One region of the Agrobacterium sp. rho-8.1 genome, then DNA from elsewhere that is predicted to be linked to it. Evidence: riboswitches for the same ligand, from Rfam matches in the RefSeq annotation. Region 1 holds a riboswitch; each other region holds the start of a gene.
The links. A riboswitch is a leader RNA that binds a small molecule or an ion and turns the genes downstream of it on or off. The one in region 1 is predicted to bind cobalamin.
Positions count from the first base shown of each region.

Region 2: it holds a riboswitch for cobalamin, as region 1 does, so the genes downstream of both, RMR21_RS03540 (CbtB domain-containing protein) here and RMR21_RS12795 (ABC transporter substrate-binding protein) in region 1, are expected to answer to the same signal.
Region 3: it holds a riboswitch for cobalamin, as region 1 does, so the genes downstream of both, bluB (5,6-dimethylbenzimidazole synthase) here and RMR21_RS12795 (ABC transporter substrate-binding protein) in region 1, are expected to answer to the same signal.
Region 4: it holds a riboswitch for cobalamin, as region 1 does, so the genes downstream of both, RMR21_RS14060 (DUF1636 family protein) here and RMR21_RS12795 (ABC transporter substrate-binding protein) in region 1, are expected to answer to the same signal.

Region 1 covers NZ_CP192788.1:2,588,922-2,592,152, reverse strand. Annotated here, with positions in the region: gene RMR21_RS12800 (glucose/quinate/shikimate family membrane-bound PQQ-dependent dehydrogenase) at 1-1,399, shown strand, start outside; cobalamin riboswitch at 1,553-1,781, shown strand; gene RMR21_RS12795 (ABC transporter substrate-binding protein) at 1,968-2,999, shown strand; gene RMR21_RS12790 (FecCD family ABC transporter permease) at 3,003-3,231, shown strand, end outside.
Region 2 covers NZ_CP192788.1:715,961-719,191, forward strand. Annotated here, with positions in the region: gene RMR21_RS03530 (c-type cytochrome) at 1-239, shown strand, start outside; gene RMR21_RS03535 (cytochrome c) at 308-1,225, shown strand; cobalamin riboswitch at 1,255-1,512, shown strand; gene RMR21_RS03540 (CbtB domain-containing protein) at 1,664-1,846, shown strand; gene RMR21_RS03545 (CbtA family protein) at 1,860-2,573, shown strand; gene RMR21_RS03550 (hypothetical protein) at 2,575-2,892, shown strand; gene RMR21_RS03555 (hypothetical protein) at 3,148-3,231, opposite strand, start outside.
Region 3 covers NZ_CP192788.1:1,499,950-1,503,180, reverse strand. Annotated here, with positions in the region: gene RMR21_RS07555 (phospholipase D family protein) at 1-630, opposite strand, end outside; gene RMR21_RS07550 (hypothetical protein) at 719-910, opposite strand; cobalamin riboswitch at 1,003-1,184, shown strand; gene bluB (5,6-dimethylbenzimidazole synthase) at 1,257-1,943, shown strand; gene RMR21_RS07540 (DUF2865 domain-containing protein) at 1,951-3,105, opposite strand; gene RMR21_RS07535 (NADP-dependent malic enzyme) at 3,225-3,231, opposite strand, start outside.
Region 4 covers NZ_CP192788.1:2,884,018-2,887,248, reverse strand. Annotated here, with positions in the region: gene RMR21_RS14070 (cobyric acid synthase) at 1-458, opposite strand, end outside; gene cobO (cob(I)yrinic acid a,c-diamide adenosyltransferase) at 462-1,079, opposite strand; cobalamin riboswitch at 1,188-1,396, shown strand; gene RMR21_RS14060 (DUF1636 family protein) at 1,514-1,939, shown strand; gene cobW (cobalamin biosynthesis protein CobW) at 1,933-2,970, shown strand; gene cobN (cobaltochelatase subunit CobN) at 2,974-3,231, shown strand, end outside.

The sequences.
Region 1 (3,231 bases):
ACTCGCATCCGGAATGGAGCACAATCCGGCTGGCTACTATTACTCGACATCCCCACCTGTCATCGTCGGCAACAAGATCATCATCGGCGGTGCGGTCAACGACAACTACTCCACGCAGGAACAGTCCGGCGTTATCAGAGCGTTTGACGTCAACACCGGGGCTTTGATCTGGAACTGGGACTCGGGAAATCCGACGCAGACGCAGCCTTTGCAGCCGGGCCAAACCTATACGACGAACTCGCCCAACAGCTGGTCGGTGTTCAGCGTCGATGAAGCGCTTGGTCTCGTTTACATTCCGCTCGGCAATCAGGTTCCCGATCAGTTGGGCATGGGCCGCAGCGAGAGCGTTGAGAAATACTCCTCGTCTATCGTCGCGCTGGATATCGACACGGGACAAGATCGTTGGGTGCGCCAGACGGTACATCACGACCTCTGGGACATGGACGTTCCAGCGCAGCCGGTCCTGCTCGACATCACAAAAAAAGACGGCCAGACTGTTCCGGCACTCGTCGGGCCGACCAAACAGGGTGATATCTACGTTCTCGACAGACGCAATGGTGAGCCGATCCTGGCCGTGACGGAAGAGAAGGCACCCGGCGGTGCCATTCCGGAAGATTTCAGCGCGCCGACACAGCCGACATCTGCTTTGTCCTTCAAGCCCGAGCCCTTGGTTGAAAAGAACATGTGGGGCGTCTCCATGTTCGACCAGCTGGCGTGCCGCATCAAGTTCCATCAGCTGAATTATGAAGGTCGCTACACGCCGCCGTCGGTGAATGGTTCTCTGATCTACCCTGGCAATTTCGGTACCTTCAACTGGGGTTCCGTGGCGGTCGACCCTGAGCGTCAGGTCATGTTTGGCATGCCGACCTATCTGGCCTTCACGTCGCAACTTGTGCCTCGCGCACAGATTCCGCCCAAGGGGCAGGATGAAAAAGGCAGCGAGCAGGGCCTCAACCGTAACGACGGAGCGCCTTACGGCGTGTTGATGGGACCGTTCCTCGGACCGCTCGGCGTGCCCTGCCAGGCGCCGCCCTGGGGTTATGTCGCGGGTGCTGATCTGCGCACCGGTGACGTTGCCTACAAGCACAAGAACGGTACCGTTTACGATATGACGCCGCTTCCACTGCCCTTTAAGGTTGGTGTTCCCGGCATCGGTGGACCGATGATTACCAAGGGTGGCGTGGCCTTCCTCGGTGCCGCCGTCGATAACTATCTGCGTGCTTACGATCTGACCTCCGGCAAACAGCTGTGGGAGGGACGTCTTCCAGCTGGTGGCCAAGCGACGCCGATGACCTATGCGATGGACAACGGCAAGCAATATGTCGTCATGGTCGCGGGCGGCCACGGTTCGGTGGGTACGAAACCCGGTGACTATGTCATTGCCTACACGCTGCCCTAAGCACAGCAGAGCGTTTCGCTATCAAGGCCGGGAAGAGATTCCCGGCCTTTCGCGTTATGATCGCTGGCGATGTGAAGCCTAGAGAAAATACCACCTTGTAATATAAAATGTAATAACATAACAAAAGAGATGCTTGACCACGTGGCCGCATTCCGTCTATCTGGTCGCGACGGTTTCGAGCGAGCAATCGTGAGGAATAATAGGGAATACGGTGAGGATTTCGGTCCGATGCCGTGGCTGCCCCCGCAACTGTGAGCGGATTGTCGAACCCATTGGCGCTTTTCTTAAAAAGCGTCATGCCACTGCGAAGCGATATCGCGGGAAGGTCGGGTGAAGACGCAAATCCGTGAGCCAGGAGACCTGCCGTCGTAAGTTCATTCCAATTCACGGGCGGGGATGCCCGGAGCAGGAGACGTCGTGATTGCATCGAGCGCTGCTCAGCGCCTATTCCATCTGCCATGTCCCGGTTTCAGAGAGTCCCAGTGTCGCGTCGTTGCGGACTGACTGTCTAAACATGTTCATACACGGCTGCCTTTGTGGCGCCCATGACGATCGGGGACTATCGAAAATGACATTCCATTTCAGACAGACGATGTGTGCTGCGGCATTGGCCGTTACGGCGTTCAGCACATGGTTGCCCGCTGTGCAAGCGGCTGAGACGAGCTATCCGCTGACGCTCAAGAATTGCGGTCGAGACGTGACGTTCACGCATGCGCCCGAGCGCACCGCATCTGTGGGCCAGAGCACCACGGAAATTCTTTATTTGCTCGGCCTTGCCGATAAGGTTGTCGGAACCGCGGTCTGGATCGGCCCCGTCCTGAAGGGTTACGAGGAGGCCAATGCCAAGATTGACCGTCTGGCGGATAATGATCCGAGCTTCGAGAGTGTTCTGGCCAAGAAACCCGATCTGGTGACGGCACAATTCCAGTGGCATATCGGCCCGGAAGGTGTGGTCGGTAAGCCCGAGCAATTCGAGGAACTGAAGATACCGGTCTACATATCACCTGCCGATTGCACGGGTAAGGATAATTCCAGCGGCGGTGATGGGGTTCGCCACTCCGTCTTCACCATGGACCTGATCTATCAGGAAGTGACCGATCTCGCCAAGATTTTCAATGTTCAGAACAAGGGCGAAAAGCTGGTGGCTGATCTGAAGGCCCGCGAAGAGGCGGCGCGCAAGAAGATGGCGTCCGTGGACGGCAAACTTTCCGCCGTCTTCTGGTTCTCCAGCGCAGAGTTGGATATCGACCCCTATGTCGCGGGCAAGAATGGTGCGCCCGGTTACATCATGTCGGCACTGGGCATCAAGAACGTCATCGAAAGCGACGAGGAGTGGCCGACGGTGGGTTGGGAAACCATCGCGAAGTCACAGCCGACGCTGATTGTCGCCGGCAAGATGGACCGCAAGCGATACCCGGCAGACGACATTGTCGTCAAACAGACATTCCTCAGAGAAGACCCGGTCGCAAGCCTCATGCCAGCGGTGAGGCAGGGCCATGTCGTCGTCATGGACGCCCAGGCCATGAACCCGACGATCCGCACCATCGAAGGCATCGAAGTTCTGGCCGACGCCGTCGTCCAGCTTGGACTGTCCAAGTAAGCCATGAGCGCTTGTTTCACCCTGACCCGCGCCGTCCTTTTGGCGATCGGGTTGTTAGCCCTGGCGCTCTGGCTCGGTGCCGCCGTTGGCGAGACATCCATTCCACTGGATGTCGTTGCCAAGACGGTGGCGAACCGTGTGTTCCATGCGGGCTATCCTCTCGATGCGATCGATGAAGGTATCATCTGGAACTACCGCCTCAGCCGGGCGGTGGTTGCTGCCTGTTGTGGTG
Region 2 (3,231 bases), 1.2 Mb from region 1:
TCAGCGCCAACGCCAAGGCTTTCCCGGATCAGTTCCCGGCCGGTTCTGAAGGCGGCGCGGCGTCTCCTGCGATCTGGCAGAACTTCGCAGACTTCAAGGCGAAGTCCGAAAAGCTCGGCACGGATGCCGACACGGTTCTGGCGCAACTGCCGACCGATCAGGCCAGCGTGGGTGCAGCGATGAAGACGCTGGGTGCCGATTGCAGCAGCTGTCACCAGGCCTACCGCCTCAAGAAGTAAACTATGCAGTGGTCCGCCGGTCGTCTGGCGGGCCTTTTCTTGCGATCATTCCATGAATGGAGACGGCAATGGCGTCCATCTGGGCAAAGCTGGCGGGCGGTGCTGTTGTCGCCGGGGCCGCAGGGTTTGGCATTTTCCTGTGGGTCACCGCGCCGGAGCGCCAGTCGCCGAGCCACTGGGCCAATCTGGGCGAGCCCAATCTTGCCAATGGTGAGACGCTGTTTTGGGCGGGCGGTTGCGCAAGCTGTCACGCCGCGCCAAATGCCACGGGCGATGCGCTGAAGACGCTGTCCGGCGGCCAGGCGCTGCCAAGCCCCTTCGGCACCTTCCATATGCCCAATATCTCCCCCGATCCGCAGCATGGCATAGGTAGCTGGACCGTCGCGCAGTTCGGTGATGCCATGACGCGCGGCGTCGGCAGGAACGGCGAACATCTCTATCCATCCTTCCCCTATGCGTCCTATGCGCGGATGACGCCGCCAGATATCAACGACCTCTTCGCGTATCTCAAGACCCTGCCTGCCAGCAGCAATGACGCCCCGGGCCATGATCTGCCGTTCCCCTTCAACATCCGTCTCAGCCTCGGCGGCTGGAAGTTCCTCTATTTCGACAAGGGCCAGCCACGGGTCGAGCTTGCCAATGCGGATGCGGACGTTGTGCGCGGCCAATATCTGGTGGAAGGCCCCGGCCACTGCGGCGAGTGCCACACCCCGCGCGATGCGCTGGGCGGGTTTGTGAAAGATCAATGGCTGGCGGGTGGCCCCAACCCCGAAGGCGAAGGGCGCATTCCCAATATTACCCCCGGTTCACAGACCATAGGCGCATGGACGCAGGCCGATATCGCCAGCTATCTGGAAACGGGTTTCACGCCGGATTTCGACAGTGCCGGTGGCTCCATGGTCAAGGTGCAGCAAAACATGGCGCGCCTGACAGCCGAAGATCGCAATGCCATCGCCGCCTATCTCAAGGCCGTCCCGTCGCGGTAATTGCCCATTGACTTGAACGTCCACGCGCCGGATAACGGTTGTGTAATGGTCTTTCCGGGTTCGCCCGGAAAGTGAAAAGGGAACACGATAGAGGCACCAGCTTCGATTCGTGGCTGCCCCCGCAACTGTGAGCGGATAGCCTGAAAACGAAAAGCCACTGATCTGGCGCATCGACGCGAAATCGCCTTCGATTTCGGAACGTATGATGCAGATACAGACGGATCGGGAAGGTGTTTTCAAGGTTACGACCCGTGAGCCAGGAGACCTGCCATTGCGTGAAGTGTCGTCAATACCGGCGGGGTGTCCGGGTAAGCACGGTTGGCAGGTCGGTTCGTCCGGCCCTTAAAACCATGTGTCTCTTTTCCCCGTGGTGAATGTTGAATGCGGTCGTGCGGCTTTTGATCAGCAATGCGCCCACCCGCACAGGAAAGGGTCACCATGTCTATCCAGCAGAACACGGCTACATCAGCCGTATCGTCAAAAACATCGAAGATCGCACAGTCGTTGACAGCCGCCGCTCTCGGCCTGTTCATCGTCGGTTTCGTGGGCTTCTCGCATGTCGAGGCCATGCACAATGCGGCGCATGATACGCGCCACGCCAATGCCTTCCCGTGCCATTGAGGGGAGCCAAACCATGCCATTTTTCCGCAATATCGTTTTCACGGCCGTTCTGGTGGGGTTGATTGCAGGTCTTGCTGTCAGCGCCATGCAGGCCATCGGCACGACGCCGCTCATCCTTCAGGCCGAAACCTTCGAAAATGCCGGTGACGAGGCCGCGCCTGCCCACAGCCACAATGCCGCAACACCTGCGGATCATCACCATGACGCTGAAGCCTGGACGCCAGCCGACGGTTTCGAGCGCAACGCCTATACCATTGCCGCCAATGTGCTGACCGCCATCGGTTACGCGCTGGTGCTGACGGCGTTGATATCGTTGCGTGGTTCCGAAGGCGGCTGGCGTGAAGGTCTGTTCTGGGGTCTTGCAGGCTTTGCGGCCGTGATGCTTGCCCCCATGATCGGCCTGCCGCCGGAACTGCCGGGAACCCCCGCCGCTGCCCTGGGCGCACGCCAGATATGGTGGGTCGCAACTGTTGTCGCGACGGCGGGCGGACTGGCGCTGCTCGTGTTCAAACGCGCGGAGCCATGGGCGGCCATTCTGGCCGTGGCGTTGATTGTAGCGCCCCATCTTATCGGTGCGCCGCTTCCACCGGCGGGCGAACATGCACTGGCACCCCTGCCGCTGGAGCGTCGTTTCGTGGTTCTCGCCTCCGTGACCAGCTTTGTGTTCTGGCTGATCCTCGGCTCGCTCAGCGGCCTGTTTTTCAAGCGTTTCGAAACTGCCCGATAAGATGAAAAACGCGGTGGAATGGAGCGATGAACTCGACGCCCTGCGTTTTTCCGTTCCCGGTCATGGCGCGTATTGCGCCATGCATCGGCTGGCCTTCAAGGCGCTGCTGAAAGCAGAACCGGGGAGGGAAGCCTGCCTGTCGTTCTTTGCGGAAAACAGCGATGCGTTTCTGGCCGCCGCCTTGGCCAAGGTGACGCGCCTTTCATTATCCTTCGACCGAAGCCTGCACATCAACAGCCGCGATGTCAGGCGTGCCATGACGGGAGACCCACTCGGTGGAACGGCCCGCGCTTGTGGCGTGCTGGATCGGCTCCGCTAAGAATCTCCTCTGCGTCGATGGAATGTGACGTGGCAGAGGATCAGAGGACACGGCAGCGTTTGTGGCTCACCCCCCTCTGCCTTGTCAGGCATCTCCCCCTCAAGGGGGGAGAACAGCAAGACGCTCTCTCTTCACTCCATCCTCAGGGTTCAAGATGACCGAGAGCAATCCACGAGTCGATCTCCCCCCCTTGAGGGGGAGATGTCCGGCAGGACAGAGGGGGGTGAGCCACAAACGCTGCCGTATCATTCCACCCTACGACCGCTTCACATCGCGCTCGACCTTCCTCTCGGCCATATCGTCATCCAGTCTGCGCAGTCGCTCAAGGCTGGGAAGCGT
Region 3 (3,231 bases), 1.1 Mb from region 1:
TTCAGCCTGCACCAGACAATCGCCATGGGCTATGACATCGAAATCCCTGAAGTTTGCCTGTTCCGCTGCATCGAAATAGGCGTCCCCGATGTTGCGACCGCCGACGATCAGAACCCTGCCATCTGCAATCCAGGCCTTGTTGTGCATTCTCCGGTTGACGCTGCGAAACCGCAGGACCATTTCCAGCCCACGGCGGAACACGTTCTCCCGCGCTTTGGTGGGGTTGAACAGACGCAGTTCGATGTTGGGGTGGCTATCGATCGCATGAAAAGCGCGGTCCGGGATGGAGACGCCCAGATCATCCAGAAGCAGGCGCACACGCACGCCGCGATCAGCAGCTGTTATGACCTCGCGCATCATCAACTGGCCGGTAAGATCCGCGTTCCACATATAATACATGAGATCGAGGCTTCGGCCAGCCGCACGTGCGGATCCGACGCGGGCCGCGAAGGCACCAAGATTGGACTGCACGAGTGAAAGGGCATTGGGCTCGTCGCGTCCGCGTCTGATGTCCTTCCAATGACGGTCGAGCGGTGTTGCGTCATCTTCCGCCGGCAATGCCGTGGATGCGATCTTGATGATGATTTTGTCGCGGTGGCGCGACGCGAGTGCCATTCCAGCCACGATCATCACGACAACTAGGATACAGATTGCGATGGTTACGTACACGGCGATAGGGACACCCGCATCAATTGCATGCCTATTATATCTGCTGAAATCAATGGATTTCAATGCCGCGCTTGTCGGCTTCTTCCTTGATGATGTCCTCGACGGTCAGGCGTTTCAGGGCCGGATTTCCCAGCAGGTAATCATTTGCGATTTCGAAAATGGATTTGGGACTCTCGTTTCGGTGGAGCGTGTCGAGATCCTGGCCGATTTTCTCGCGCAGTTGCGTGTCGTCATTCATCATGTTTCCTCCATCGTATGAAGGCTAGAATGCACGGGCGGTATCTGGGTTCCTGTCACGCTTTGAAATGAGGATTGCATTGGTGGGTTACGCCAGCCATAACCCACCAATCAGGTGCTTGCCTTTGGGCAGGAGAATCGGGAATGCGGTGAAAATCCGTGACGTGCCCAACGCTGTAAGGTGGACGCGTGTGACCATACGCCACTGAGATGATCGGGAAGGCGGTGACATGCGGTTGAACCCAAGTCAGAAGACCGGCCTGATGCGATAGACCGAACCGCATGGACGGCGGCAGGTTTTGATGTGCTGGGCCGCGCCACGGCCCGCGCTGCATTGTTGGGGATAGACGATGCCACACGACGAGTTCGAACACGCGCTGGCGCCAGCTCAGGAATTTTCCGATGCCGACAAGCAAGCCGTCTACCGCGCCATCGAAACGCGACGCGATGTGCGTGACCAGTTTCTACCGAACCCTCTATCGGACGAATTGATCGGCAATTTGTTGAAAGCTGCACATGCCGCGCCGTCAGTCGGGTTCATGCAGCCATGGAATTTCACGCTGGTCACAGATGGGAAGGTGAAGCAACGCGCGTGGGAGGCCTTTTCGCGTGCCAATGCAGAAGCTTCTGAAATGTTCGGGCAGGAGCAGCGGGCGCTTTACCGCAACCTGAAGCTGGAAGGTATACGCAAGGCGCCGCTGTCGATCTGCGTGACCTGCGATCCGACGCGTGGAGGGGATGTCGTTCTGGGTCGCACACATAATCCGCGCATGGATGTGTATTCTACCGTTTGCGCCGTCCAGAACCTATGGCTGGCGGCGCGCGCTGAGGGCGTTGGTGTGGGATGGGTCAGTATCTTCCACGACGATGATATCCGCGGTATCCTCGATATACCGCCGCACATCGAAATCGTCGCATGGCTGTGCGTCGGTCATGTCGAGACGCTCTATGGCGAGCCGGAACTGGCGGTGAAAGGCTGGCGTCAGCGTCTGCCGCTGGACGAACTGGTGTTTCGAGATCGCTGGGGCGCGACGTGAAGGGGTCCTATTGCTGCTGAGGCTGCGCACCCTCCAGTGCGGGATTTTTCAGGTCGATGCGGCTTTGCTCCTCGGGCAGGAATTGTGGACCGACCATGCGAACCTTGTTCTTTGACGGGTCATAATCCCGCTCAGGCACGGGTACAGCCTCAACTTTGACGTCTGGCTTGCTGTCCGCTGGTTTGGTCGTGGCGTCACTCTTCGGTGACGTGATGGTGGTGATGCTGCTGGAGCCATTCTGCAAGGCGGTGGATTGCGGGGCTTTCGCCTGTTCATCCTGCTTTTTCATCTGGTCCTGATAGGCCGCCATATTGCAGCTGCAGGACGGTGCGCGGCTTGAACTGGGGTTGTTGCGGTAGGCGAAAGCCGTCGGCATGGACGCATAGGGCTGGCCGGTCTTTGCCGAAACCATGTCCGAGCTCTCCTGGCCTTCCAGCGCGTGGTAGAACAATTCCGTCTGCGTGCCTGGGCACATGCGCTGACACTGTGCCGCCTGATCGCGGAAATCCAGTGGCGTCGCATCTGATGAAATCGGGAAGAACGCGCCGTCACAGGTTCGCACACAGAGCGTTCTCAGGCCACCTTGCATGGGCATGTCCGGCGAGGGGGCGTAATCCGAATCATCGGGTTGGCTGAACGGATCTCCGGAGTGACGCATATCGGGGTCTTGCGAAGGGTCGGTCGAGGCGATGGACGGGGGCTGCTCATCGAAGCAGCCATTTTCATAGAGAGCGGCCATGATGTTTTCGCGGCTATTCTGGGCGTTGTCTGCCTGCTGCGCGGCCAGCATACGATCGCGGTCTTCTGCAATCATGGCGCGTTCAGCTTCAGCCTGCGCCAGCGCATCGCCGATTTCGCCGCATAGCTGCGCGTTCGGATTTCCATAGACAATCACGCTGCCGGAGGAGCAGCCATAGCCGCGCATATCGTTCCTGATCCGGCGGATGATGATGTTCTGCTGGGCCAGCGCGCTCGCATAACGGCGCACTTCCGCGGTGTTGCCCATGATGCGCGTTGGTTGGTTCAGCTGGGCGCGCAAGTCATTGCATATATCATTAGCCTGCACCGATACGGGTGCAGCGAACAGAACCGTTACAAGTGCGCCGATCAGTCGGCCTCTGCGCGGAATCAATGGGTCTGTCCGTTTCCGGCGCGCAATCATGCACGCCATATCCTGTTGATCATCCCGTGCAGAATGCGCGGGATGAGTATGCGTTCAGGATAACATAAGGCTGTGCCGCAAAGCGGCAACAGCCAGTTCAAAATTGCGTTAACCCGGACTTACACC
Region 4 (3,231 bases), 300 kb from region 1:
AAGCCCATATTGGCGATGTCATTGGCGCGAAGATTAACCTCCGATGCGCTGCCCGCACCCTCGACCAGAACGAGGTCGGCTTGTGATTTCAGATGCTCGAAACTCTCCAGCACCTGCGGCATCAGCCCCGCTTTCATATGCTGATAATCCGCCGCTTTGGCATTGCCGATGACCTTGCCCTGCACCACAATCTGCGCGCCGGTTTCGCTCTGTGGCTTCAGCAGCACCGGGTTCATGTGGACGGAAAGCGGAACGCCTGCGGCACGCGCCTGCAAGGCCTGCGCTCGACCGATTTCACCGCCATCGGCGGTCACGGCGGCATTGTTGGACATGTTTTGCGGTTTGAAAGGCATGACGGACAGGCCGCGACGCACGAATGCGCGGGCCAGACCCGCCACCATAAGCGACTTGCCGACATCCGAGCCGGTTCCCTGAAACATCAAGACGCGCGCTGCCATGAATTAGAACTCTATGCCGGATTGCGCTTTGACGCCCGCCTTGAAGTGATGTTTCACCAGCGTCATTTCCGTGACCATATCGGCGGTATCGATGAGCAGCTGTTTGGCGTTGCGACCGGTGACGATGACGTGCAGACCGGGGCGACGGTTCTTCAGGGTCTCCACGACCTCCTCCAGCGGCAAATAATCGTAACGCAGCGCGATATTCAGTTCATCCAGCACCACAAGACCGATGGTCTCATCAGCCATCAGAACCTTGGCTTCCTCCCAGGCCTTAGATGCGGCAGCGACGTCGCGTTTCAGATCCTGAGTGTCCCACGTGAAACCTTCGCCCATGGTCCGCCATGCGACGCGATCTCCGAACAGGGCCAAAGCGCCCTGCTCGCCGGTTGACCATGCGCCCTTGATGAACTGGACGATGCCGACACGTCTGCCGGTGCCGAGCATGCGAAGCGCCAGCCCGAAAGCGGCGGTGGACTTGCCCTTCCCGGCGCCGGTGTTGATCATCAGCAGGCCTTTTTCGATGGTCTTCTCCGAGACTTCAGCGTCCTGCACCACCTTGCGATTGACCATTTTGGTCCGATGACGTTCGGCTTCGCTGTCGCTGATGTCACGGGTCATGGCGGTTCATCCTTCCGGGTATCTTGCTTTTCGAAGCGGCGACTATAGCCAAAACGCATGCGTGAGCAATGATGCCTGGCATTGACACTCAAGCATCGTAGGGCCTAAGGGTTAGGGTCTGACGGTCTTTTTCCGGCAACGGGAAAAGCTAAGAGGGAACACGGTTCAGTTTGCAATGCGAACCAATCCGTGGCTGCCCCCGCAACTGTAAGCGGTGAGCCCGCGCCGGAAAGCCACTGGACATCAAAAGTCCGGGAAGGCGGCGCAAAGGCGTTCAAGCCGCGAGCCAGGAGACCTGCCGTTTCAGGAAAAACGTCTGCCGGGCGGGGTGCTCTGGTCAGTCGGTTGTTTGAACAATGGCTGTGCGTGTCGTCGCATGCTGTTTTTCGATATCCGCACCCCAGGACCATGTTGAAGGCGCGGAAATTATACTCTTGGATATCAGATCGACATCGCCCAGCGTGAATGACAAAGCAGATCGCGACACCGCGCCCGGCGTCGTTGTTTACGTGTGCCGTAGCTGCCGGTCCGAAGCGGATCCGAATGCTGACCCGCGTCCCGGCGCAACACTTGCGCAGGCGGCCATTGATCTGGGGCGGTCAGAGGGTGTCGATATCCGCAGCGTCAATTGCCTTGCCAATTGCAAGCGCGGCCTGAGTGCCGCGATGCGTAGCGCCGATGGCTGGTCCTATATGTTCGGATCGCTCGGTGAAGACGATGCGGCCGATCTGGTGGTTGGCGCGCGGCTTCTATCTCAGGCAAGTGATGGCTTGATGCCATGGCGCGGGCGGCCCGATAGTTTGAAGCGCGGCCTTGTTGCCCGCATTCCCCCTTTGCATTTTACCGAGGAGACATCATGACCACGCTCAACCGCGTTCCCTGCACCATTATCACCGGCTTTCTGGGCGCTGGAAAAACCACCTTGCTGCGTGGCCTTCTGGAAAAGCTCGATGGCAAGCGTCTCGCCATCATCGTCAATGAATTCGGCGATGTCGGTATTGATGGTGAAATCCTCAAGGGTTGCGGCATTGAAAGCTGCCCGGAAGAAAACATCGTGGAGCTGGCCAATGGCTGCATCTGCTGCACGGTAGCGGATGATTTTCAGCCCGCCATCGAGCAGATCCTGAGCCGCGAGCCACGCGTCGAGCATATTCTGATCGAAACGTCAGGCCTCGCGCTGCCTAAACCGCTGGTGCAGGCTTTCCAGTGGCCAGCGATCAAAAGCCGGGTGACGGTTGATGCGGTCGTGGCCGTGGCCGATGGTGCCGCCTTGGCAGACGGCATGGTATCGCATGATCTGGAAGCACTCGCTGCTCAGCGCCAGAATGACGAAGCGCTGGATCACGACGATCCTGTCGAAGAGGTGTTTGAGGACCAGATTGCCTGCGCCGATCTGATCGTCCTGACCAAGGGCGATCTGCTCGATGCCGCAGGGTTGGAGCGGGCGAAGGCGCATATCAACGCGCATCTTCCCAAGGCCGCCAAGATCATCGTGGCCGCCAATGGCGTAATCGATCCGGCCGTGCTGATCGGTCTTGGCCTTGCGGTGGAAGAGCATATCGAAAATCGCCACACCCATCACGACGATGAAGAAGATCATGATCATGACGAGTTCGACAGCTTCGTCGTGGAGCTGGACGCGGTAACGGATGCCGATGCGCTGGCCGCGCGCATTTCCGAAACAGCGGCCTCTGAAAACGTGTTGCGCATCAAGGGTTTCGTGGACGTATCGGCCAAGCCGATGCGGTTGCAGGTGCAGGCGGTCGGCTCACGCGTCAATCATTATTTCGACCGTCCCTGGGCCGCCGGTGAGGTGCGTCGCAGCCGTCTCGTAGTGATCGGTGAAAAGGGTCTCGACCGCGCAAAAATCGAGCGGATGCTGGCTGCCTGATCCATGCACATCCTCGCCACCACATCTTCGTCTCTGGACGATCTGATAGAGCCGGTTGATCTCGACCAAGGCGAGGTTGATGTGGTGGTGATGTCCTTTTCGGCGAGCGATCTGGGCGGCCTGGAGCGTGGGTGGCAGCGGAGCACGGATGGTTCTGTTTCATTCGTGTCCGCAAATCTTTTCGAACTGCGGCACCCCATGTCGGTTGATCTGTGGATCGAAAAGACTGCGGAACATGCAAAGCTGATCCTTATCCGGATT